Myxococcus xanthus: one gene and its partners. The main gene of each other region encodes a partner of the protein of the gene in region 3 in a complex. Links are inferred from orthologs where the notes say so. Each region holds a gene or a part of one and is shown on either strand. Other genes may lie near its edges.

The links. The genes of interacting proteins can lie anywhere in the genome.
Region 1: the proteins of accD (region 3) and accB are in contact, whole or in part, in a solved structure (PDB 8UXZ), measured with the Escherichia coli proteins. The link is inferred for Myxococcus xanthus from one-to-one orthologs.
Region 2: the proteins of accD (region 3) and BHS09_RS20280 are in contact, whole or in part, in a solved structure (PDB 8UXZ), measured with the Escherichia coli proteins. The link is inferred for Myxococcus xanthus from one-to-one orthologs.

The regions. Positions count from the first base shown.
Region 1 is NZ_CP017174.1:7,214,923-7,222,405, forward strand. The notes cover bases 2,443-5,430. They hold accB (acetyl-CoA carboxylase biotin carboxyl carrier protein), read right to left. Parts: upstream 4,243-5,430; coding sequence 3,643-4,242; downstream 2,443-3,642. Other genes in these bases: accC (acetyl-CoA carboxylase biotin carboxylase subunit), read right to left, coding at 2,443-3,569; efp (elongation factor P), read right to left, coding at 4,286-4,864; BHS09_RS29630 (roadblock/LC7 domain-containing protein), read right to left, coding at 4,999-5,361; BHS09_RS29635 (hypothetical protein), read right to left, coding at 5,422-5,430. In the rest of the region: type IV pili formation protein SgmX, read right to left, coding at 1-1,993; more of accC, read right to left, coding at 2,184-2,442; more of BHS09_RS29635, read right to left, coding at 5,431-6,084; type IV pilus secretin PilQ, read right to left, coding at 6,123-7,483. UniProt on the Escherichia coli protein: This protein is a component of the acetyl coenzyme A carboxylase complex; first, biotin carboxylase catalyzes the carboxylation of the carrier protein and then the transcarboxylase transfers the carboxyl group to form malonyl-CoA.
Region 2 is NZ_CP017174.1:4,923,854-4,931,306, reverse strand. Bases 2,054-5,011 are described here. They hold BHS09_RS20280 (acetyl-CoA carboxylase carboxyltransferase subunit alpha), read left to right. Parts: upstream 2,054-3,027; coding sequence 3,028-3,996; downstream 3,997-5,011. Other genes in these bases: hisC (histidinol-phosphate transaminase), read left to right, coding at 4,022-5,011; BHS09_RS20285 (tetratricopeptide repeat protein), read right to left, coding at 2,270-2,956. Outside these bases: BHS09_RS20290 (ArsA family ATPase), read left to right, coding at 23-1,990; more of hisC, read left to right, coding at 5,012-5,113; cmk ((d)CMP kinase), read left to right, coding at 5,110-5,802; BHS09_RS20265 (winged helix-turn-helix transcriptional regulator), read right to left, coding at 5,850-6,350; BHS09_RS20260 (glutathione S-transferase family protein), read left to right, coding at 6,443-7,105; BHS09_RS20255 (transglycosylase SLT domain-containing protein), read right to left, coding at 7,207-7,453. UniProt on the Escherichia coli protein: Component of the acetyl coenzyme A carboxylase (ACC) complex. First, biotin carboxylase catalyzes the carboxylation of biotin on its carrier protein (BCCP) and then the CO(2) group is transferred by the carboxyltransferase to acetyl-CoA to form malonyl-CoA.
Region 3 is NZ_CP017174.1:3,120,811-3,128,266, reverse strand. Bases 1-2,961 are described here. They hold accD (acetyl-CoA carboxylase, carboxyltransferase subunit beta), read right to left. Parts: upstream 1,927-2,961; coding sequence 1,075-1,926; downstream 1-1,074. Other genes in these bases: BHS09_RS13280 (Crp/Fnr family transcriptional regulator), read right to left, coding at 2,746-2,961; BHS09_RS13285 (MBL fold metallo-hydrolase), read right to left, coding at 1,989-2,744; BHS09_RS13295 (bifunctional folylpolyglutamate synthase/dihydrofolate synthase), read right to left, coding at 1-1,003. Also shown: more of BHS09_RS13280, read right to left, coding at 2,962-3,396; purM (phosphoribosylformylglycinamidine cyclo-ligase), read left to right, coding at 3,517-4,554; purN (phosphoribosylglycinamide formyltransferase), read left to right, coding at 4,551-5,225; BHS09_RS13265 (2-thiouracil desulfurase family protein), read left to right, coding at 5,312-5,890; BHS09_RS13260 (enoyl-CoA hydratase/isomerase family protein), read right to left, coding at 5,900-6,982; BHS09_RS13255 (HAD family hydrolase), read left to right, coding at 7,063-7,456.

The sequences.
Region 1 (7,483 bases), 4.1 Mb from region 3 along the record:
GCGCGGCGCCCACGCGCGTGGGCACATCCTCCAGGTCCAGCGGCGGAGGCGCCTCGTCGTCCAGCGTAGGCACATCCAGCGAGTCCAGCGTGGGAACCTGGAGCGTGTCCGGCGAGGCCTCGTCGAGCAGCGCCTGCGTGGGCGCGTGCATCTGCGTGGGCTGCGGCTCGTCCTGGTCCCCGAGCGACAGCGCCTCCATGGACGTGGCGGCGCCGTCGTCCACCAGCGACTCGTCGTCGAGCGAGTAAGCCGCCGCTGCCGCCAGGTCATCATCGCTGGAGGCGACGAGCGGCTCGTCGTCGGTGACGCTGAGGCCCGGCTCGTCGGTCAGCACCAGCCGGTCGTCGTCCGTCACCAGCGTCTCGTCCACCGACGCCGCCGCCAGGTCCTCTGGATCGGGCGTGCCGTACACCTCGAACTCGCCCGAGGTGATGGCCTCGCCCACCAGCGCCTCTTCGCTGATGACGGCGGAGTCGCTGTCCTCCTCGATGACCTCGTCGGAGTCACTCGAGGGCAGCGTGGTCAGCGCCAGTTCGTCACCGGGCGGGTGCAGGAGCGCGTCTTCCGGCGGCGGCGCGACGAGAATCTCGTCGTCGCTGGAGTCCACCAGGATGGCGTCCTCGCCCACCGACTCCACCACGGACACCGTCGGCGCGGCGACCACGGGCCCCGTCGTCCGCAGCACGGACAGGAACGCGGGCACCTCGGGATGGGCGGGATTCTCCTGGAGGATGGTGGCCAGGTACGGCTGCGCGCGCTGCACGTCCGCCGTGCGCGTGCACAGGCGGAGCACGTTCAGCAGCTGCTCCGACGCCTGGGCCATGTTCCCGGACGCGACGTAGATTTGGTACGCCTTCTCGTGGGCGTCGAGGTTCTCCGGCTCGACGGAGAAGACCTTGCGTAGGTGCTCCAGCGCTTTGTCGTGGAGCCCGTACTTGACGTAGACGTCCGTCTCCGTGAGCAGCTTGGAGAGCTGCTCGCGCCCCATCCCCGCCGGAGCGGGAGGTGCCACGGGCGCCGGCGCGGGTGCTGCCGCCGCGGGCTGAGGCGCGGGGCGCGGGGCGGGCTGAGGTGCCGCCGCGGGCTGGGGTGCCGCCGGAGCGGGCTCGGGCGCGCGGCGCGCGACCAGGTCCGGGTCCTCGGGGTCCAGCACTTCAATCTGCGTCCAGACAGCCTCGGCCTCGGTGACGCGGCCGCGCTCCTGATGAATCTTGGCCAGCTCCTTGTAGACGGAGATGGTCTTCGACGTCTGGCCCAGGCCCTGGAACGCCTGCGCCAGCAGCGTGAGCGTCTCCACGTCGCGGCCATCGGCCTTGAAACACACCTGCAGCTTCGCCAGCGCGCGCTTCTGGTCGCCGCGCTGCAGGTACGACGTGGCCAGCTCCTTCGACAGCGGAAGGTTGTCCGGCTCCAGCGCGGACAGCCGCTCGGCCACGCGGAGCCAGTCATCCGCGCGGCTGTTGCGCTTGAGGTACTCGGCGGCGCGCTTGAACTCCTGGGCCGCCTCGCGCGTCATGTTCTCGCGCGCATACAGCTCCGCCAGCTTGATCTTCGACGCCACGTTCTCCGGGTCGAGATCCACCATCTTCTTCAAGGTATCGAGCGACGACTTCGTGTCGCCCGCCTTGTCGTAGTGGTTGGCGACAATCTGGAAGTACGCCATCGCCTCGGACATCAGCCCGAGCTGCTGGTGAAGCTCCGCCAGCTTGAGGTTCACCTCCAGCAGGTTCGGATTGAGCTTGAGGACCTGCTTGTAGAGCGCGACGGCCTTGAGGAAGAAGCCGTCCGACGAGTAGCTCTCCGCGACCTTGGTGAAGAAATGGGCGGCCTGCGGGTTGTCGTTCTTCTTCTGGTACAGCTCCCCCATCTTCTGGAGGACCCGGATGTCCTTCGGGTCGACCTCCAGGACCTTCTGGTACTCCTTGATGGCTTTGTCGTAGGCGCCCTTCGCGACGAGCTTCGCGGCGGCTTCGATGATCTTGTTCTTGTCCATCGAGCGGTGGGCTTCCAGCAGGCCGAAACCCCTTGAACTTCGCGGGTTTCCATCCTCAGCAAGGGGGAGTGTCGGAGGCTAACGGAAAGCTCCGACGCGGGTCAAGAAACGGCCCGGCTCCCCCCCGGGGCCGGATCACCTGCTCGCGTGGCGGCCCGACAAGCGGGAATCCACACCAAGTGTAGGGATGCTACGGCGTCTCCTCGACGGCCTTCTTGAGCCGCCGGGAGCCCGTCTCGCTCGCGAGCAAGCGCTCCACGAACCGGGTGTCGTAATTGCCCTCCTGGAAGGACTCTTCCGCGAGTGCAGCCCGGTGGAACGGGATGTTGGTGCGGATGCCTTCCACGACGTACTCGCCCAGGGCGCGCTGCATGCGGCGGATGGCCGTGGCCCGGTCATCCGCGTGGACGATGAGCTTCGACAGCAGGCTGTCGTAGTACGGCAGCACCGTGTAGTTCTCGTAGGCGCCCGAGTCCACGCGCACCCCATAGCCGCCCGGCACGCTGTAGCCGGTAATCTTCCCGGGCCAAGGGGCGAAGGTGATGGGGTCCTCGGCGTTCACCCGGCACTCGATGGCGTGGCCACGAATCTGGATGTCCTCCTGCTTGAAGCGCAGGGGTTCCCCGTAGGCCAGGCGGATCTGCTCGCTCACCAGATCCACGCCCGTGACGAGCTCCGTCACCGGGTGCTCCACCTGGATTCGCGTGTTCATCTCCATGAAGTAGAACTCGCCGCGCTCGTCGAGCAGGTACTCGATGGTGCCCACGTTGTTGTACGCGAGCCTGCGCATGGCGTTCACGGACACCTCGCCCATGCGCTTGCGCAGCTCAGGCGTCAGCGCCGGCGACGGGCTCTCCTCGATGAGCTTCTGGTGCCGGCGCTGCACCGAGCACTCACGCTCGTTGAGGTGGACGATGTTGCCGTGCTCGTCCGCGACAATCTGGATTTCGATGTGGCGAGGCTTCTCCACGTAGCGCTCGATGTAGAGGTCGCCATTGGAGAACGACGCCACGGCCTCCGCCTGCGCGGTGGAGAACGCCTGCGCCAGCGCGCCCGGCTCGCGGACGATCTTCATCCCCTTGCCACCGCCACCAGCGGCCGCCTTGAGGATGACGGGGAAGCCAATCTCGCGGGCGAAGGCCTCCGCCTCACGCGGGTCCTTCACGGTGCCCGGGCTGCCCGGAAGCAGTGGCAGTCCCGCCTCGCGCGCGGCCTGGCGGGCACGCACCTTGTTGCCCATCAGCCGGAGCATCTCCGGCCGGGGGCCAATGAAGCGGATCTTGCAGTTCTCGCAGACCTCCGCGAACTCGGCGTTCTCCGACAGGAAGCCGTAGCCCGGGTGGATGGCGTCCGCGCGGGTGATTTCGGCGGCGGACAGCAGCTGCGGGACGTTGAGGTAGCTCTCCTTGGACGCCGGCGGGCCGATGCACACCGCCTCGTCTGCGAAGCGGACATGGAGCGCGTTGGCGTCCGCCGTGGAGTGCACCGCGACCGTTGCGATGCCCAACTCCCGGCAGGCGCGGATGACCCGCAGGGCAATCTCCCCGCGGTTGGCGATCAGCACCTTCTTGAACACGTGGGTGTCTCCGTCAGGGCCGTCATGAGGAGCGGCTCGCCCGTGGGACACGGGCGGCGCGCGGACCTCTTCGTCAGGCCACTTCGATGCGGAACAGCGCCTGGCCGAACTCCACCGGCCGGCCGTTCTCCACGAGGATCTCCGCCACCCGGCCGGAGACCTCGGACTCAATCTCGTTCATCAGCTTCATCGCTTCGATGATGCAGAGCACCTGGCCCTTCTTCACCAGGGAGCCCACATCCACGAAGGGAGGCTGGTCCGGCGCCGGGGTCCGGTAGAACGTCCCCACGAAGGGGCTCGTCACCTGGTGGCCGGGCTTCTCCACCGGCTTCTCGGCGGCCGGAGCCGGCGCCGCGGGAGCAGCGGCCGGTGCCGGAGCGGCAACGCGAGGAGCGGCCGGGGCGGTGTATTCCACCCCGGCACTCGCGGCGACGGGAGCCGGCGCGGCGTGATGGACGATGGTCGTCTCGGGCCCCTGGCCGCGGCGGATGAAGAGCTTCTCCTCGCCGCGCTTCCAGACCAGCCGCGTGACGTCAGAGGACTCAAGAATCTCCACGATCTGCCGCAGGGCTTCCACGTCCAGGGACGTGCTCCCCGTGTCAGCGGGACCGCTCGAGGCGGCCTCCGTCCGCGCGGGCGACTGGGCCCGGGTCGACTTGCGCTTCGTTGCCATATCTCGCGTCCCCTTCCCTCCGGCGTCGCTGCCGAGCTGCGAACTAGCCCCTGGTGGCCACGCGCGTCAGGTACTTGCCGTCGCGCGTATCAATCTTCAGCACGTCGCCCTCTTCGATGAAGAGCGGGACGTTGACGGAGTAGCCGGTCTCCAGAACGGCGGGCTTCAGCGCGCCGGAGACGGTATCGCCGCGGATGCCCGGGTCACACTGGGTGACCTTGAGGTCCACGGAGTTCGGCAGCGTCACACCAATGGCCTTGCCATTGTAGAAGAGGACACTGACGTTGATGTTCTCCTTCAGGAAGTTCTTCGCCTCTCCGAGCACCTTCTCACCGAGGAAGGTCTGCTCGTAGTTGCGGGTGTCCATGAAGTAGAACTCTTCGCCCTGGACATAGAGGTACTGCATGTCCTTCTCTTCGATGTCGGGCTTGCCCACCTTCTCGCCGGACTTCAGCGTGGGCTGGAGCACGCGGCCCGTCAGGAGGCTACGAATCGTGGTGCGCACGAACGCGGAGCCCTTGCCGGGCTTGACGTGCTGGAAATCGGCGATTTCAAACGGCTCACCGTCGATTTCGATCTTCAGACCCTTGCGGAACTCGGACGTATCGATGACACCGGCCATGGGGACCGACTCCTTACAGACTCGCAGCAGCGAAAGCTTGAAAAGTCCGGGGTGTCTAGCCCATGCGCCCCTTCCATGGAAGGGGAAAGCAGCGGCGGAAGCGTCGCCTGGATGACTGCTGGCCGGGCATCCGACTAGAGCTCGGCGCGCACCTTGGGTGCGGTGACGCGCAGCACGTAGCGGCCCTTGCCGAAGTTGCCATCCGCGTGAAGGGCGAGCACCAGGAAGTAGTCCGGTGACACCAGCCGCATCACGGTCAGCACCTTCTCACTGTTGACGCTGACCTCACTCACGGTGCCCGTCTTGAGGGTCTCCGCGGCGTTGCGCAGCTGAGTGAGGAGGTTGGCGTACTCCACCCAGGCGCCGTTGAGGTCCAGCTCGGCGCTCTCGTCCTTCTGGAACGTGTCGACGGAGATGCCATCGAAGCCCATCACGCTGCACGCGAGGGCTCCATCGACCTGGTTGACCACCGACTCGAGGTGCGTGCGGAAGGACATGGGCAGAGGCTCTTAGAAAGACGGCCGGGGCCCAGTCAAGGGCCCCGGCGGGCATTGGGACTACGTTTCCTCGGGCTCGGAACACTCGGGAGGGAAGCCATCCTGCCCACCCGGAAGCCCACAGGGCCCGGTGGCCTCGAGCTGCGTTCCCACCGGGCAAGTGAAGCCCGAATCGTAGAAAGTGACGGGGTACGTGGCCTCGTTCGACTCGGTCGACTTGCCGTTGATGGTCTTGCCGATCAGCTTCAGTCGAACGACGACGCTTACGGGCGCAGTACCCCCACCGCCGTAATAGGCGGCGAGGTCAGCGCTCGCATTGGCCCCCAGCAGATCCAGGACCGCGCTGCTGCTCTGCGTCGCGTTCGCAGGCAGGTTGAAGTAGTACGGGTAGACGTCACTCCTGAGCGTCGGCCCCGTGCCTTGCGTTTCGTAGTTCAGCTCGACGTTGGTGACGTAGATGGAAGACTCGTCGCCACCGCCTGTAACGGGGGCATCACCGACGACGACCTCCTGAGAGGAGAGACTGTTCCGTACCTGGAACGCAGCCAGGTAACGGCCCGACGTCGCGAGGTCCAGTGACCCGCCAGGACTGGCGAGCCCCGACTGATTGACCGCACAGGCAGCATCCGGAATGAACGCGTTGAACAACTGGATGTCCGGAGGACTGTCAACACATCCAGTCATGGCCAGCGCCAACGGCACCGCGAGATAGAAGTTCTTCATGAGCGAACGCTCTCCTGCAAGAGGACGCAAAGGAAACCCTACAGGGTCTGCGCGATGGTCTGCCGGTTGAGAATGCGGGGCGTGATGAAGATGAGCAGTTCCTGCCGGGTGTCGGTCTCCGAGTTGTTCTTGAAGAGCAGGCCCAGCACCGGAATCCGCGACAGGAACGGCACCGAATTGACCTGCGTTGCGCCGCGGCGAACGTAGATGCCACCGATGACCGTCGTGTCGCCATCCTTCACGAGCACCTGGGTGTTGGCTTCCTTGCGCTGAATGGAAGGCTGACCGTTGGCACCCGTGCTGGACGGGTCAGGCTGGTTGTTGGACGCATTGATGGACATCAGAACGCTGCCATCCTGGGTGATGTGCGGCGTCACCTCCAACGACAGACGCGCTTCCACGAAGGTGGTGTTCACACCCTGCGCCGACGTCTGGCTGAAGGGAATGGACACACCCTGGCTGATGCGGGCCGTGTTGTTGTCCAGCGTCGTCACCTTCGGCGCGGAGATGGTCTTCACCGAGCCCTCGTTCTCTGCCGCAGACAGACGCAGGTTGAGCTGAAGCGCCCCGCCCGCCGAACCGAACGTGAATCCCATGGCGCCGCCCACACCCTGTCCAGTACCAGTGGGCAGATTGACCGCAAAGTTCGGATTATCAGGGAGACCTGCGCCGGTCCCCGTAACGCCACCCGTCACGGCCAGGTTGTTCGGGAAGATGAGACCAGTTGAGTTTCCAGTCGCCTGCCCCGCGCGAGCCTGACCACCCCACTGAACGCCCAGCGACCGGCTAAAGCTGGTGTTGGCTTCTACGATGCGGCTCTCGATGAGCACTTGCGGCGTCTGCGTATCCAGGCTGCGCACCAGCGAGCGGGCGCGCTCCGTGTTGGAACGCACGTCCTTGACGATGAGGACGTTGGTGCGCTGATCCACCGTCACCGAACCTCGCTCACTCAGCACGTCCTTCACCCTCGCCGCCATATCGGCAGCCACGGCGTAGTTGACCGGGATGAGGTTGACCATCAGGTCCTCCTGCCGCTGGAGCGACGCCTTGCGCTCTTGACGCAGCCGGGCCTCCTCCTCGAGCGTCTTCAGGGGAGCGATTCGGATGATGTTGCCGAACTCCTCCTTGCCCAGCGCCTTGGTACGGAGGACGAGATCCAGCGCCTGATCCCAGGGGACATTGCGCAGGCGGATGGTCACCTTGCCACTGACATCATCCGCCACCACGATGTTCTTCTTGGAGATCTCCGCGATGACGCGGAGGAGATTCTGGATGTCGATGTCCTTGAACTCGAAGGATACGCGCTTCCCACGGTAGCGGGCCTGCTGGGGCGCGCCCTCTGCGGCGTAGGCAGGCGCCTCGGTGGTGAAGCCAGCGGTACGCTGAGCCACGGCCACCT
Region 2 (7,453 bases), 1.8 Mb from region 3 along the record:
GCACAAGGAAGGCCACAACGCAATGAGCGACGCGCGAGTACTTCACTTCTTCGGCGGCAAAGGCGGGGTAGGTAAGACTACGCTCGCGGCGGCATATGCGTTGAGGCTGTCGGAGGATGCGCCCAAGGAACGGGTGCTGCTCGTGTCGTTGGATCCGGTCCGCTCCCTGTCGGACCTGGTGAAGAAGAAGCTCCCGGCCAAGGCGACCAAGCTGGTCCCGGGCAAGGGAGACGGCGGCGTGTACGGCCTGGAAGTGGAGCCGGCGGCGCTGATGAAGCCCTTCCTGGCGTCCTACCTGCCCGCGCTGTCGAAGGCCGCGGCGAAGGGCACGCACGTGTCGGACGACGACATGGGCAAGCTGTACCAGCAGGCCGTGCCGGGGCTGGAGGAGCTGGTGGCGCTCTTCCACGTGGTGGACCTGCTGGAGGGCGAGGAGTTCGACCGCATCGTGGTGGACGCCGCGCCGACCAGCCACACCCTGCGGCTGTTCGACCTGCCGACGAGCCTGCGCAAGTTCCTGGGCCTGGTGAAGGCCGGTGGGGACAAGACGGAGGCGCCGGCGAAGAAGGGCAAGAAGGCGGCGGCCGCGGCCGAGGCGCCCGGCTTCCTGGAGCAGGTGGGGCAGAAGGCGGAGAAGCTGCTGGCGCTGCTGAAGGACCCCGCGCGCACGGCCTTCCACCTGGTGGCGCTGGCGGAGCCGGTGCCCGAGGCGCAGACGCGCATGCTCTTCACCCAGCTTCGCGAGCGCGGGCTGCCGGTGACGGAGATCGTCGTCAACCAGATCGAGGACAAGGACGGCTGTCCCGCGTGCCAGGGCCGCCGCGGCCTACAGGCCCCTCACGTCCGCAAGTTCCAGGCGCTGGACAAGACGGTGCCGGTGCACCTGCTGGGCCGGCGTGAAGTGGCGCCGCGCGGGCTGGATGGCCTGGCGCTGTTCGCCAAGGCGTGGGCCAGTGGCAAGGAGACCAAGGCGCTGGAGTTCGCCGCGGCCGAAGGGCCTCCGGCGCTGGTGCGCGCGCCGTCCATGCCGCCCATCGCCGCGCCGCCGCTGCCGCCCACGCGGCTCATCTTCTTCGTGGGGCAGGGCGGGGTGGGCAAGAGCTCCTGCGCCGCCGCCGCCGCGGTGACGCTGACGGAGAAGGAGGGGCCGGTGCTCCTCATCTCCACGGATCCGGCGCACTCGCTGTCGGACGTGCTGCAGAGCCGCCTGACGGACACGGAAACGCAGGTGAAGGGCACCAAGGGCCTGTACGCGCGTGAGCTGGACATCGCCGGCTGGTTCAATGCCCTGCGCAAGCGGGTGAAGGAGAAGGCGGAGAAGGCCTTCGAGGGCGCTCCCCGGTCGGGCAGCGAGGTGCCCGCGGATCTGCTCTACCTGCGCAACCTGCTGGAGTGCGCGCCGCCGGGCATCGACGAGCTGGCCGCGCTGTCCTGTCTGACGGACGCGCTGGTGCAGGAGCGCTTCAAGCGCATCGTGGTGGACTCGTCGCCGGTGGTGACGTCCGTGCGCGTGGTGGAGCTGGCGGAGACGGCCAAGACGTGGCTGGGCGCGCTGCACGCGGTGCTCACCAAGCACCGCGCCAAGGGCCTGGGCGAGCTGGCGGACGACATCGCCGGGATGCTCAAGCACGTGAAGCGCTTCGAGGACGCGCTGGCCTCCCCGAGCGAGGCGCGCTTCGTGGTCGTCACGCGTGGCGAGGAGCTGGCCGCGGCCCGCACCGAGCGGCTGGTGGAGTACCTGCAGGAGAAGAAGCTCCCCGTGGAGCGGGTGCTCGTCAACCGCGTGGGCCCCAAGTCCACCTGCGAGAAGTGCGAGAACCGGCGCAAGCTGGAGCTCAACGCGGCGAAGGCCATCGAGAAGAAGCTGGGCCTGCCCGTCACCATGGCGCCGGCCCTGGGCCGTCACCCGGCGGGCCTGCGCGAGCTGAAGGCCTTCCGCACGGCGTGGTACGCGCTGTCGCTGCCGGCCGCGAAGACCAAGGCGGCCTGAGGTCCAGGCCCGTCGTGGATCGGGCCAAAGGGGCGCCCTGCCGGGCTTCGTTTCACCCGGCGGGAGCGTCCTGGCTGTTGTGCAGAAGTAGAGGGGGCCGCCGCCACATCCGCCTCACGCCCTGATTCCACCCCGAAGAATCATCCCTTCCCACCTGCCCCCGTGCGCACCATGACGACGCGCGGCATGGGTGCCAAGGGGGTTGCGCGGGCCGTATCTGAAAGCGAGCGTGCCTCGCCTCGCGACTGATGGCTGGAATGCACGGAGGCCCGCGGGGGCTCACGCCTCGCATTCCGAAGGTGAGTCGGTGAACGTCTCCAGGCCAGGGAAGGTGAGCGCGCCCGTCTCCGTCAGCGTGCCTTCGAGCGGCGCACGGCCATTCAACCGAAGCGCTACCTGCCTGCCGCGCACCGTGTAGCGGCCCCGCACCTCCTTCTGGCGGGGCGTCCCGTCATCGCCCACCTCCTTCGTCCACAGGGTGACCCTGCCGGAGGGACCGAAGCGCAGCCCCTGGGTGGTGCCGTAGACGCCCACGCCCGGGCCGAACCAGGACACCTCGCGCAGCAGCACGGGGACATCCGCCTCCCTCGCCGGGCTTCGGCCCAGCAGCTTCTGCCAGCCCAGGGTGTCCCGGATGGGGGTGAAGTCCGCGTCCTCCTTCGCGCGGGCGAGCCGCCGGGCATCCAGCTTCACCGCCTGGGTGAGGTGCTCGACGATGACGTCCCGGTGGGCGCTGTACTCGCAGACCTTCCCCTGCTTGCGGAGCACCCCCAGGGTGGCGGCCAGGTTGTAGTGCGCCAGCGCATAGTCCGGGGACTCCCGGGCGGACGCCTGGAAGCGCTCCAGGGCCTCTGGGTAGCGCCCCGCCTGGTACAGCCGGAAGCCCTGGGTGTTCAGTCCCTGGGCATGGGGGGGCGTCGCGGCGCTTGTGAGGGCCAGGAGCAACAGGGGCAGGGCCGGGTGCATGTGCCTCCATACTGGGGTGCGTAACCGCTTGCGCGTTGAAAGCCGCCATACCCTGGTGCTAGTTCCGCGCCATGGCAACCGGTACCAGCTATGTGCTCGAGTTCGAGCGCCCCCTGATTGAGCTGGAAAAGAAGATCGACGAGCTCAAGGTCCTCTCCACCAGCGGCACGGTGGACTTCTCCTCGGAGATCTCCAAGCTCGAGAAGAAGGCGAAGAAGCTCCAGACGGAGATCTTCAGCGACCTGACTCGGTGGCAGGTGGTGCAGATGTCCCGGCACCCGAACCGCCCCTACTTCCTCGACTACGTCCACTACCTCTTCACCGACTTCGTCGAGCTGTGCGGTGACCGGGCCTTCGGCGAGGACCCGTCCATCGTCGGCGGCTTCGCGCGCTTCGACGGCAAGCCGGTGATGGTGATGGGCCACCAGAAGGGCCGCAACACCAAGGAGAACATGGCGCGCAACTTCGGCATGCCGCGCCCGGAGGGCTACCGCAAGGCCCGCCGCCTCATGGAGCTGGCCGAGCGCTTCGAGAAGCCCATCCTCACCTTCGTCGACACGCCGGGCGCGTACCCGGGCATCGGCGCCGAGGAGCGGGGACAGGCCGAGGCCATCGCCGTCAACCTGGAGGTCATGAGCCGCCTGCGCGTGCCCATCATCTCCACGGTGGTGGGGGAGGGCGGCTCCGGCGGCGCGCTGGCCATTGGCGTGGGCAACCGCGTGCTGATGCTCCAGAACAGCGTCTACTCCGTCATCTCTCCGGAGGGCTGCGCCTCCATCCTGTTCCGCGACGCCGCCAAGGCGGACAAGGCCGCGGACGCGATGCGGCTCACCGCGAAGGACCTGCTGGAGATGAAGATCATCGACGAGGCCGTCGCCGAGCCCGCCGGTGGTGCCCACCGCGACCCCGCGAAGATGGCGGAGGCGCTGGGCAAGACGCTGCGCAAGCACCTGGGGCAGCTCGCCGAGCTGTCGCCCGATGAACTGGTCCAGGACCGGTACGCGAAGTTTCGCGCGCTCGGTGTGTTCTCCGGACGCTGAAACCACGTACTCAGGACCTCACACCATGCGACCGCTCGTCCCCACCCACGTTGAGACGCTCAAGCCGTACGTGCCCGGCAAGCCCATTGAAGAGACCGAGCGCGAGTTCGGCCTCAAGGGTGTCATCAAGCTGGCCTCGAACGAGAATCCACTGGGCCCCTCTCCGCGCGCCGTAGAGGCCATGCGGAACATCTCTGGCGCGACGCACCTGTACCCCGACGCCACGTCCTTCCACCTGGTGCGCAAGGTGGCCGCGAACGTGGACGTGAAGCCGGAGCAGGTGGTGCTGGGCAGCGGCTCCAACGAGCTCATCGAGCTGCTCATCCGCACCTTCACCACGCCGGAGGACGAAATCCTCCTGTGCCAGGGCTCCTTCTCCGCGTACCGCATCTCCGCGCAGGCCCATGGGCGGCCCTTCGTGGAGGTGCCCATGCGCGAGGGCTACCAGTACGACCTGGAGGCCATGGCGAAGGCCATCACCCCGCGCACGCGGATGGTGTTCCTGGCCAACCCGGACAACCCCACGGGCACCGCGTTCAGCCGCGACGCCCTGACGCGCTTCCTGGCCGCGGTGCCGCCGGAGGTGCTGGTGGTGCACGACGAGGCCTACTTCGAGTTCGTCGAGTGGTCCGAGTACACCAGCGCCGTGCCGCTGGTCAGCCAGCACCCGAACCTGGTCGCGCTGCGCACCTTCAGCAAGATCCACGGGCTGGCGGGCGTGCGCCTGGGCTATGGCATCATGGATGCCCGACTGGCGGCGTACCTGCACCGCACGCGCATGCCCTTCAACCTGACGGTGCTGGCCCAGGCCGCGGGTCTGGCGGCCCTGGAAGACACCGAGCATGTTCGCCGCACGCGTGAGGTGAACCGCGCGGGTCTGGACTACTTCGCCGCGGAGCTGCCGAAGCTGGGCGGCACGCACACGCACAGCCACGCCAACTTCGTGTTCGTGGACTTCGGTCGTCCCGCGGTGGCGCTGTACGAGCAGCTGCTGCGCAAGGGCATCATCGTCCGGCCCTTCGCGGGGCAGGGTTTCCCGAACCACGTGCGCATCTCCGTGGGCACGCCCGCGGAGAACGCGCGCTGCGTCCAGGTGCTGAAAGAGCTCCTGTCATGAGCGCCCGGCCTTTCATCGTCGCCATCGACGGCCCCGCGGGCGCCGGCAAGTCCTCGGTGTCCAAGCTGCTGGCGCGCCGGCTGGGCTTCTCGCTGGTGGACACGGGCGCCATCTACCGCTGCGTGGCCTTGATGGCCCAGCGTGAGGGCATCGCCTTCGACGACGACGCCCGCCTGGGCGAGCTGCTGGGCCGCGTGCACATCCACTTCCAGGTGGTGGGCGAGGAGAACCACGTCTTCCTGGGCGGCCAGGACGTGTCCGGGGAGATTCGCACGCCGGACATCTCCATGGCGGCGTCACAGGTCTCCGGGCGGCCGGTGGTGCGCGCGGGCCTGCTGCAGCTTCAGCGGCGGCTGGCGCTCGAGTCGGAGAAGGGCGCCATCCTGGAGGGCCGTGACATTGGCACGGTGGTGTTCCCGGACGCGGACGCGAAGTTCTTCCTGGCGGCCAGCCCCGAGGTGCGCGCCCGGCGCCGCTACGAGGAGCTGTTCCAGAAGGGCGTGGAGAGCAGCCTGGACGCCGTGCTCGCGGACCAGACGAAGCGGGACCGCGACGACTCCGCCCGCGCCGTGGCACCGCTGAAGGCCGCCGAGGACGCGGTGCACGTGGACTCCAGCAGCATCCCCCTGTCGGAGGTGGTGCACGGGATGGAGTCTGAAATCCTGCGCCGGATGGCCCAGCGCGCCTAGCGCGGGTAGGGGAAACTACGCCCGGCGAAGAGGACGACGCGCCGGGCTCAGCGGGAGCGCTTCGCCAGCGCCTTCTCGTAGGCAGCCTGCAGCTCGCCGGATACCGAGCGCGCCGGCCGCAGCGCGCCGAGATGCAGGTGGCGCAGCTCCTCCATGAAGGCGTTCCAAAGCGGCGCGCCGCCCTGTTCCAGCAACTCCGCGCGTACGGACAGCTCCTTGCTCGGGCGCGTATGCCGGCGGCCCCATGCGCCCATGTGCGCGAGGAGTGGCACGAGCTGGATGGCCGCTTCCGTCAGGCTGTAGATGACCTTCTGTCGGTGGGTGGGATCCGGGCGTCGCGTCAGCAGGCCGGACGCCGTCAGGCGCTTCAGCCGGTCCGCGAGGATGTTCGAGGCGATGCGTTCCTCGCTCTGCGCGAGCAGCTCGCCGTAGCTGCGCCTGTTTCCGAACATGACGTCGCGGATGACGACCAGGCTCCAACGGTCGCCGAGCTGTTCGAGCGTCAGGTTGATCGGGCAGCCGGATCGCCCTGTCTGCGCCATGGCCATTCTCTCCAGGCTACTCCTTGCGATGTGCAAGTGGTAGGGATAGGGTTTCGACTGCTTGCGATATGCAAGTGGTCTGCGACAGGAGCCCTCCGATGTCACTCGTGCTCTACGGTCATCCCTTTTCTTCGTACACGCAGAAGGTCCTCATCGCGTTGTACGAGAACGGCACGCCCTTCGAGTTCCGCTGTATCGGGCCGGAAACACCTCAGCATTCGGCCGAGTGGTCGCGGCGCTGGCCGCTGCGCAAGTTCCCGCTGCTGGTGGATGGCGAGCGCGACATCGCCGAGACCAGCATCATCATCGAGTACCTGCAGCTCGCACATCCCGGGCCCGTGCGCCTGTTGCCCGCGGAACCGATGGCCGCGCTCGCCGTGCGCTTTCTCGATCGCTTCTTCGACCTGCACGTCATGAACGCGGCGCAGCACGCGGTCGACGGTGCGCTGACGGGTGATTCGGTGAAGCGCCAGGAAGGACTGGCCCTGGCAGTGAAGAAGCTGGAGGTCGCCTACTCCTGGCTCGAAGGGCAGCTCGCAGGCAGGACCTGGGCCGCCGCTGGAGAGGACTTCACGCTGGCGGACTGCGCGGCCGCGCCCTCGCTGTTCTACGCGGACTGGACGCACCAGATCTCCGATGCGTTTCCCGTGCTGCGCGCCTACCGCACGCGGTTGCTTGCGCGCCCGTCCTTCGCCCGCGCGGTGAATGAGGCGCGGCAATTCCGGCCGCTCTTTCCCCTGGGCGCGCCGGACCGGGACTGAAGCCCGGCGCGCGACTGCGCGTTGTCTCGCGAGCACCCGCTACGTCCACGGCAAGCGGTCCGCGGGCTCGTTTGTCGCCGGCCTGGCGCCCCGACCGGCGCCTAGAAGCTGACGCCTTCCTTCGACGGCGCGGGCACCTGCAGCGGCAGCTTCAGCGCCCCCGTGCCGTCGCCGTAGAAGGAGTGGTAGAGGAACAGGTCCGCCACTACCTGCTTTACGTAGCCGCGCGTCTCCTTGAAGGGGATGGTCTCCACGAAGAGGTCCAGTGGCAGTGAGCCTCGCTCCTGGACCCACTTCGCCGCCGAGCCTGGGCCCGCGTTGTACGCGGCCGCCGCGAGCACCGGGTGT
Region 3 (7,456 bases):
GCTGCACCGAGGCGCACGCGGGAAACAGCGCTCGCATCATCGGTTCCCGGTCCTTGTCCCCCACCACCCCGAAGACGAGGTGGATGCGACGCTCCGGGTAGAGGTCCTTCAGCGACGCGAGCAGCACCTCCACGCCCGCCGGGTTGTGTGCGCCATCCAGCAGGAGGATGGGCTGCTGCCCCACCTCCTCCAGACGCCCTGGCCAGCACGCCGACGCCAGGCCCGCACGCGCGGCCTCGGGAGGCACGGTGACGCGGCGCTCCTGCAAGGCCTCCAGGCAGGCGAGCGCCACCGCCGCGTTCTGCCGCTGATGGGCCCCCCGCAGCGCGACGGACAGCCCATCCAGGGACCAGGTCGCCCCGCGGTACGACAGCGCGCCATCTGGCTGACGCTCGCCCACGAAGTCGCGCCCCTCCAGCCGCACCGGGGCCCCGACTTCCTCGGCCTTGCGGAGGATGGCCTCCAGGGCCTCCGGAGCCTGCCGCGCGACGACACACGGCACGCCGGGCTTGAGGATGCCCGCCTTCTCGCCGGCGATGGCCGCCAGCGTGTCGCCCAGGTACTCCATGTGGTCGAAGGACACGGGGGTAATCGCCGTCACCACCGGGCTGGCGGCGGTGGTCGCGTCCAGCCGGCCGCCCAGGCCCGTCTCCAGAACGGCCACGTCCACGCAGACCTGGGCGAAGTGCCACAAGGCCACGACAGTGCCGAACTCGAAGTACGTCATGGGTGAGGACACGGCGCTGGGGTAGCGCTCCAACACCTCCAGGATGCGCAAACCGAAGTCCGCGTCGGAGATGTCCTCGCTGTCCACACGGATGCGCTCGTTGACGCGCACCAGGTGCGGAGACGTGTAGAGGCCCACGCGGTGCCCGGCGGCATGAAGCGACGCCGCCGTCATGGCACAGGTGCTGCCCTTCCCGTTCGTCCCGGCGACGTGGAGCGCCGGGTACCGCCGCTCCGGATGTCCCAGCGCGGCCAGGGCCTCCTGCACGCGCTCCAACCCCAGCTTGATGCCGGAGGGGTTGAGCTTCGTGAAGAAGGCCAGCGCCTCCTCAGCTGTCCGGGGCGGGCTCAGCCCAGCAGCCCTAGAATCTGGCCAAGCTTCGCGCGCAGGTCCTTGCGGTGGACGATGGCGTCAATCATCCCATGGTCCAGCAGGAACTCGGAGCGCTGGAAGCCTTCCGGCAGCTTCTGGCGGATGGTCTGCTCGATGACGCGCGGACCGGCGAACCCGATGAGGGCCTTGGGCTCGGCGAGAATAACGTCGCCCAGCCACGAGAAGGACGCCGCGACGCCGCCGGTGGTGGGGTTGAGCAGCACGGAGATGTACGGCCGCGTGCCGGTGCGGAAGCGGGCGATGGCCGCCGACGTCTTGGCCATCTGCATGAGGGAGAAGATGCCCTCCTGCATGCGCGCGCCGCCCGACGCGGAGAAGACGATGGCGGAGCACTTCAGCTCGTGCGCGCGCTCGAAGACGCGGGCCACCTTCTCGCCCACCACCGAGCCCATGGAGCCGCCCATGAACTCGAAGACGAAGCAGCCCACTGACACCTGGTGGCCCTGGATGCGGCCCACGCCGGAGATGAAGGCGTCCGGCTCGCCCAGGCTCTTCCGGGAGGACTTCAGCCGGTCCTTGTACTTCTTCGAGTCACTGAACCCGAGCGGATCCTGCGGCTCCAGCTCCTTGTCGAACTCCTCGAAGCTGTCGGGGTCCAGCAGCGCCGCCAGCCGAGCGCGAGCCGTCCAGTAGTGGTGGTGCTCGCAGTGCGGGCACACCATCCAGTTCTTCTCCAGCTCCTGGCGGTAGATGATTTCGTCGCACGTCTCGCACTTCGCCCACAGGCCCTCCATGCGGGACGGGCGGGGCTCGGCTTGCGGTTCGGTGTCGACAGCGATGCGCGGCTTCTTCGAAAACCAGGCCATGGGGTGGGCGGGGTTAATCCGGCCGCTTTCGGCCGTCAACCCCTCCGTATGGCGCGACGCGTCTACAGCTCGAAGGTATCGCCCAGCTCCAGCACTTCCACCGGCAGCTCGGCCAGCTCCTTCTTGAGCTGCGACACGAAGGCGGGCTTGAGGTGATACAGCAGCACCGAGGCGCCGTTGCGCTCGAACTTCTGGAGTTCCAGGCTCAGCGTGTGCGGCGTGAGATGGCCGGAGATGTCGGCCAGCGACTGGAGCTTGTTGGGGAAGGACGTCTCCAGCAGCAGCGCCTTGAGGTTCTTCGTCTCGTTCAGCGCCTTCCACAGCTTGTCCGTGGGGCCGGTGTCGCCGCTCATCGCCAGGGCGCTCTTGCCGTTGGAGATGATGAAGCCGCACGACTCCACGGGGTGGCTCACCGGCACGCTTCGTACGGTGTAGGGGCCCACCTGGAAGGTGCTCCCGGCCCGGAACGTCTTGATCTGCAGCACGGGCTGCCGCTTCGTCGGGATGCGGGTGAAGTCCGGCCAGAGCGCGTTGTTGAACATGTTGTCGCGCAGGGCCCGGGCGCACTCGCGCGAGGCGTGGATGGTGACCGGGGTGTCGCGCCGGCCGATGACCAGGTCCGCCATCAGCGGCAGGTCCTTCACATGGTCGAAGTGGCTGTGCCCCACCAGGACATGGTCCACGCGGCACAGCTCATCCAGCGACAACGTCCCCGTGAGCGCCCCCGCATCGAGCGCCAGCACGTCATCGACGAGGAAGCAGGTGCTCTTGCAGTTGGGTAGCTCGCCGCCGTGGCAGCCGAGGACTCGCAGCTTCACGCTAGAGGTCTCCGAACTTCCACTTCATCTCCAGGTATTGGAGGAAGTCGTGCAGCCTGGCCGTGTCCGGCACGGTCATCCGGTCCCCGTTCCGCTCGACCAGACCGGAACGCTCCAGCCGGTCCACCACGGCGCGGACCGCGGGCTCGCCCACACCAATCTGGCGCGGCAGTTCCCGCACCGCGAAGTCGAACTCCACGCCCTCGTCCAGGGGACGGCCCCGGTGCTGGCAGGCATGGATGATCTGGTGCACCACCCGGCTGGCCGGGTCGTTGTGCAGCAGGTTCTCGATCTGGGCGTCCGCCTCGGAGAGGCGTTCGGCCAGCTTCTTGATCATCCGGACGGCGATCTCCGCATTGCCGCGGATCATCCCCTCGAACGTCTTGGGGTCGATGACCAGCAGCCTCGCGTCCTCGTTGACCGTGGCCGACGCATTGCGCGGCTTGTTGGAAATAATGGCCATCTCCCCGAAGAATTCACCGGGGCCCAGGACGGCGAGAACCTTCTCGACGTCACGGACCCGCTTGGAGATGGCCACCCGTCCTGCCTGGATGACGAACATCTCCTTGCCGGCTTCTCCCTCGCGGAAGAGCTCGGTGCCCTGGGGGAACTCCTTGCCGAAACGTTGAAAGAGGGTTTCCTCGGCGCCCATCCTGCAAAGGAGTCAATCAGCCCACACTCGCCCGGTCAAATTCCCTTTTCTGTGCGCGACGGTGGGACAGCCGCCACGCCACGCGAGACACCGGCGCGGGGGCCGGGTAGAAGGCCGCCCGTGGGAACGACCTACAAGCAGTCCGGAGTAGACATCGAGGCCGGCGACGCGTTCGTCGAGCGCATCAAGCCCCATGCCGCGCGCACCATGCGCCCTGAAGTCATGGGCGGAGTGGGTGGATTCGGCGGCCTGTTCGCCCTGCCGCCAGGCAAGTACCAGCAGCCGGTGCTGGTGGCCGGCACGGACGGCGTGGGCACCAAGCTGAAGGTGGCCTTTGCCGCGGGACGCCATGGGACGGTGGGCATCGACCTGGTGGCCATGTCGGTGAACGACATCCTCACCTGCGGCGCCGAGCCCCTCTTCTTCCTCGACTACTTCGCCACCGGGCGCCTGGAGGTCGACGACGCCGCCGAGGTGGTGAAGGGCATCGCCCTGGGCTGCGAGCAGGCCGGGTGCGCCCTGCTGGGCGGCGAGACAGCGGAGATGCCGGGCTTCTACGCGCGCGGCGAATACGACCTCGCGGGCTTCTGCGTGGGCGTGGTGGAGCGCGCGGCCATCATCGACGGCAAGAGCGTGAAGCCGGGTGACGCGCTCATCGGGCTCCCCTCCTCTGGCCTGCACAGCAACGGCTACTCGCTTGCGCGCAAGGTGCTGCTGGACGACGGGAAGCTGGCCCTGGACTCGACGCCCGAGGGCCTGGACCGGCCGCTCGTGGACGCGCTGCTGGAGCCCACGCGCATCTACGTGAAGGACGTGCTGGCGCTGCTCCAGGCGGTGAAGGTGAAGGGCCTGGCGCACATCACCGGCAGCGGCATTCCGGGCAACCTGCCCCGCTGCCTGCCGGACGGCACGCGCGCGGTGCTGAGCGAGAAGACGTGGCCCAAGCCGCCCATCTTCGACCTCATCGCGAAGCTGGGGAGCGTGGCCCGCGACGAGATGTTCAGCACGTTCAACATGGGCCTGGGGCTCATCCTCGTCGTGGCGCAGGAAGACGTCGCCCAGGCGCTGAGCGTGCTGAGCGGCCGGGGCGTGCAGGCCTTCGAGGTCGGCCGCGTGGAAGCAGGCCAGGGCGAGGCCACGGCGGTCATCGCCCCATGAGCGGCCAGCGGGTCCGCCTGGGCGTGCTCGTGTCCGGCAGCGGGAGCAACCTCCAGGCGCTGCTGGACGCCTGCGCGCGGGAGGACTTCCCCGCCGAGGTGGCCTGCGTGGTGTCCAACGTCCCCACCGCGTTCGCGCTGGAGCGGGCGCGCAAGGCGGGCGTGACGGCCAAGGTGGTGGACCACAAGGCCCACGCCGCGAAGGCGGACTTCGAGAAGGCCCTGCTGGACACGCTGCGCGCGGCGAACGTGGAGTGGGTGTGCCTGGCGGGGTTCATGCGCCTGCTGAGCGCGGACTTCCTGGGCCACTACGCGGGGCGGGTGCTGAACATCCACCCGTCGCTGCTGCCCGCCTTCCCGGGCCTGCATGCGCAGCGACAGGCGCTGGAGCGCGGCGTGAAGGTGGCCGGGTGCACGGTGCACTTCGTGGACGCGGGCACCGACACGGGGCCCATCATCGCGCAGGCGGCCGTGCCGGTGCTGCCGGACGACGACGAGAAGGCGCTGAGCTCGCGAATCCTCGCGGAGGAGCACCGGCTCTATCCGCTGGCCGTGCGGCTCGCCGTGACGGGCAAGGTCACCCTGGACGCGGCGCGGACGCGCGTGGAGGCGCGGGCCACGGAGGGTGAGTTGGCGCTTCGGAATCCCGGCGCGACGGTCGAATCGGCGTGAGCGGACCGAAGGCGCTTGACCAAGAGCCGGCGCGCCCCGGCGTCTCCTCGGGAGATGCTGGCGCTGTCCATCCAACGGAGGCCGCCTTGGGGCTGAGCAACGAAGGGCTGACCGACGAGCGCCAGTCCACCGGGCCCATGAGCGGCCCTGCGCAGCCACGAGACGGGCAAGGCTCAACCGCCCTGCCCTCGCAGGCCGAACGAGTCACCGCGGTCCAGGAAGCCCGCGTGGTGCTGGTCAGCGCCTGTCTACTGGGCGAGGCCTGCCGGTACGACGGCCGCTCCCAGCGCTCCGAGCGCGTCCTCGCGGCGCTGGCGGACAAGGACGTCATCCCCGTGTGCCCGGAAGTGGCCTCGGGCCTGCCCGTACCGCGTCCTCCCGTCGACCTGCGCGGAGGCACGGGGGTGGACGTCTGGGCCGGGCGAGCCGTCGCAGTGGAGCGCGACGCGGGCATCGACCGGACGGAAGCCTTCCAGCAGGGCGCCCGGCTCGCGCTCGAAGCGGCTCAACGCTTCGGCGCGACGGTGGCGCTGCTGAAGGAGAAGAGCCCGTCGTGCGGCAGCCAGCGGGTCTACGAGTCCGGCCAGCTCCGCACGGGCGAAGGCATCACCACGGCGCTGCTTCGCGCCAAGGGCATCACCGTCCTCAGTGACGAGGACCTCTAGCGACGGCCCCTACCCGCGCGCCGGCACCGTCCACGTGTCGTGAGACAGCGGCGCGAAGAGCGCCTCCACCATGTCTTCGGTGACCTCCGCCAGCGTCGTGGGCTGCCAGCGCGGCTTGTTGTCCTTATCGACGAGCACCGCGCGAATGCCCTCACGGAAGTCCGGCCGCACCGTCATCGACTGGCTGAGCCGGTACTCCACGTTGGCCATCTCGTCGTAGTCGCGGGTGCGCCCCATCCGGAGCTGGCGCAGCGTCACCTTCAAGCTGGCCGGACACATGTGAAGCAACGTGGCCCACGTCTCCTGGGCCCACGGCGTGCCCTCCACCTCCAGCGCCTGCTGGATGTCGTCCACGCGCTCGGCCGCGAAGCACCGGTCGATGGCGGCGTGCTGCACGCCCAGCGGCGACGTGCCCGCGTCCGCGTGGAAGCCTGCCAGCACCGTGTCCACCACCGTGCTCGCCGCGCCGGTGCCCCAGGGCGCGCCTACCAACGCGTCCAGCACCGCCTCCAGCCGCGCGGACTCCACGTGGTGCGTGGCGTAGCCCAGCCACATCGCGTCCGCCGCGCTGCATCGGGCCCCCGTGAGGCCCAGGTACGTGCCCGACTCACCCGGGAAGCGCGGCAGGAACCAGCCGCCGCCCACATCCGGGAAGAGCCCGATGGCCGTCTCCGGCATGGCCAGCACCAGCTTCTCGGTGACGACCCGGTGGGTGCCGTGAATCGACAGGCCCAGCCCACCGCCCATGCAGACGCCGTCCACCAGCGCGATGAACGGCTTGCCGAAATAGTGGATGCGGTGGTTCAGCCCGTACTCCGCGCGGAAGAACTCGCGAGACACCCGCTCCTTCTCGTTGACGGACGCGGCCCCCACCGACAGCGCCACCGCGCGCACATCTCCGCCCGCGCAGAAGGCTCGGCCACCAGCTCCCCGGATGACCACGGCCTGAATGGCCGGGTCCGCCGCCCAGGCGTCGAGCGCCGGGTGCAGCTTGCGGCACATCCCGAGGTTCAGCGCGTTCAGGGCCTTGGGCCGGTTCAGGGTAATCACGCCTACCGCGCCACGCGTCTCGAGCAGAAGGTCGTCCGTCATGGCGCCGGGGATATCAGGCGAGCAGTCCCTTGGGTGGATTCATTGGCCCACCGCGGGGGCAGACGCGCTATGGGGAACGCATGACCTCCGCACTGGCCCCCCTGCGTGCCGTCGTCTTCGACATGGACGGCACCCTCGTCGACAACATGCAGTTCCACAACGAGGCCTGGGTCTCGTTCGCCCGGAAGCTGGGCTTGACGCTGACCGCCGACGACTTCCAGAGCCACTTCGCCGGCAGGAAGAACGAGGAGATCATCCCCGAACTGCTCGGCCGCCCGGTGGCCCCGGACGAAGTGGAGCGCATCGCCGAGGAGAAGGAGAATCACTACCGCACCCTGTACCGGCCGCACATGAAACTGCACCGGGGCGCGGAGGCCTTCATCCAGCGCCTGAGGGAGGCCCACGTCCCGGCGGCCATCGCCACCGCCGCGCCCCAGGGCAACCGCGAGCTGGTGCTGGACGGGCTCGGCATCC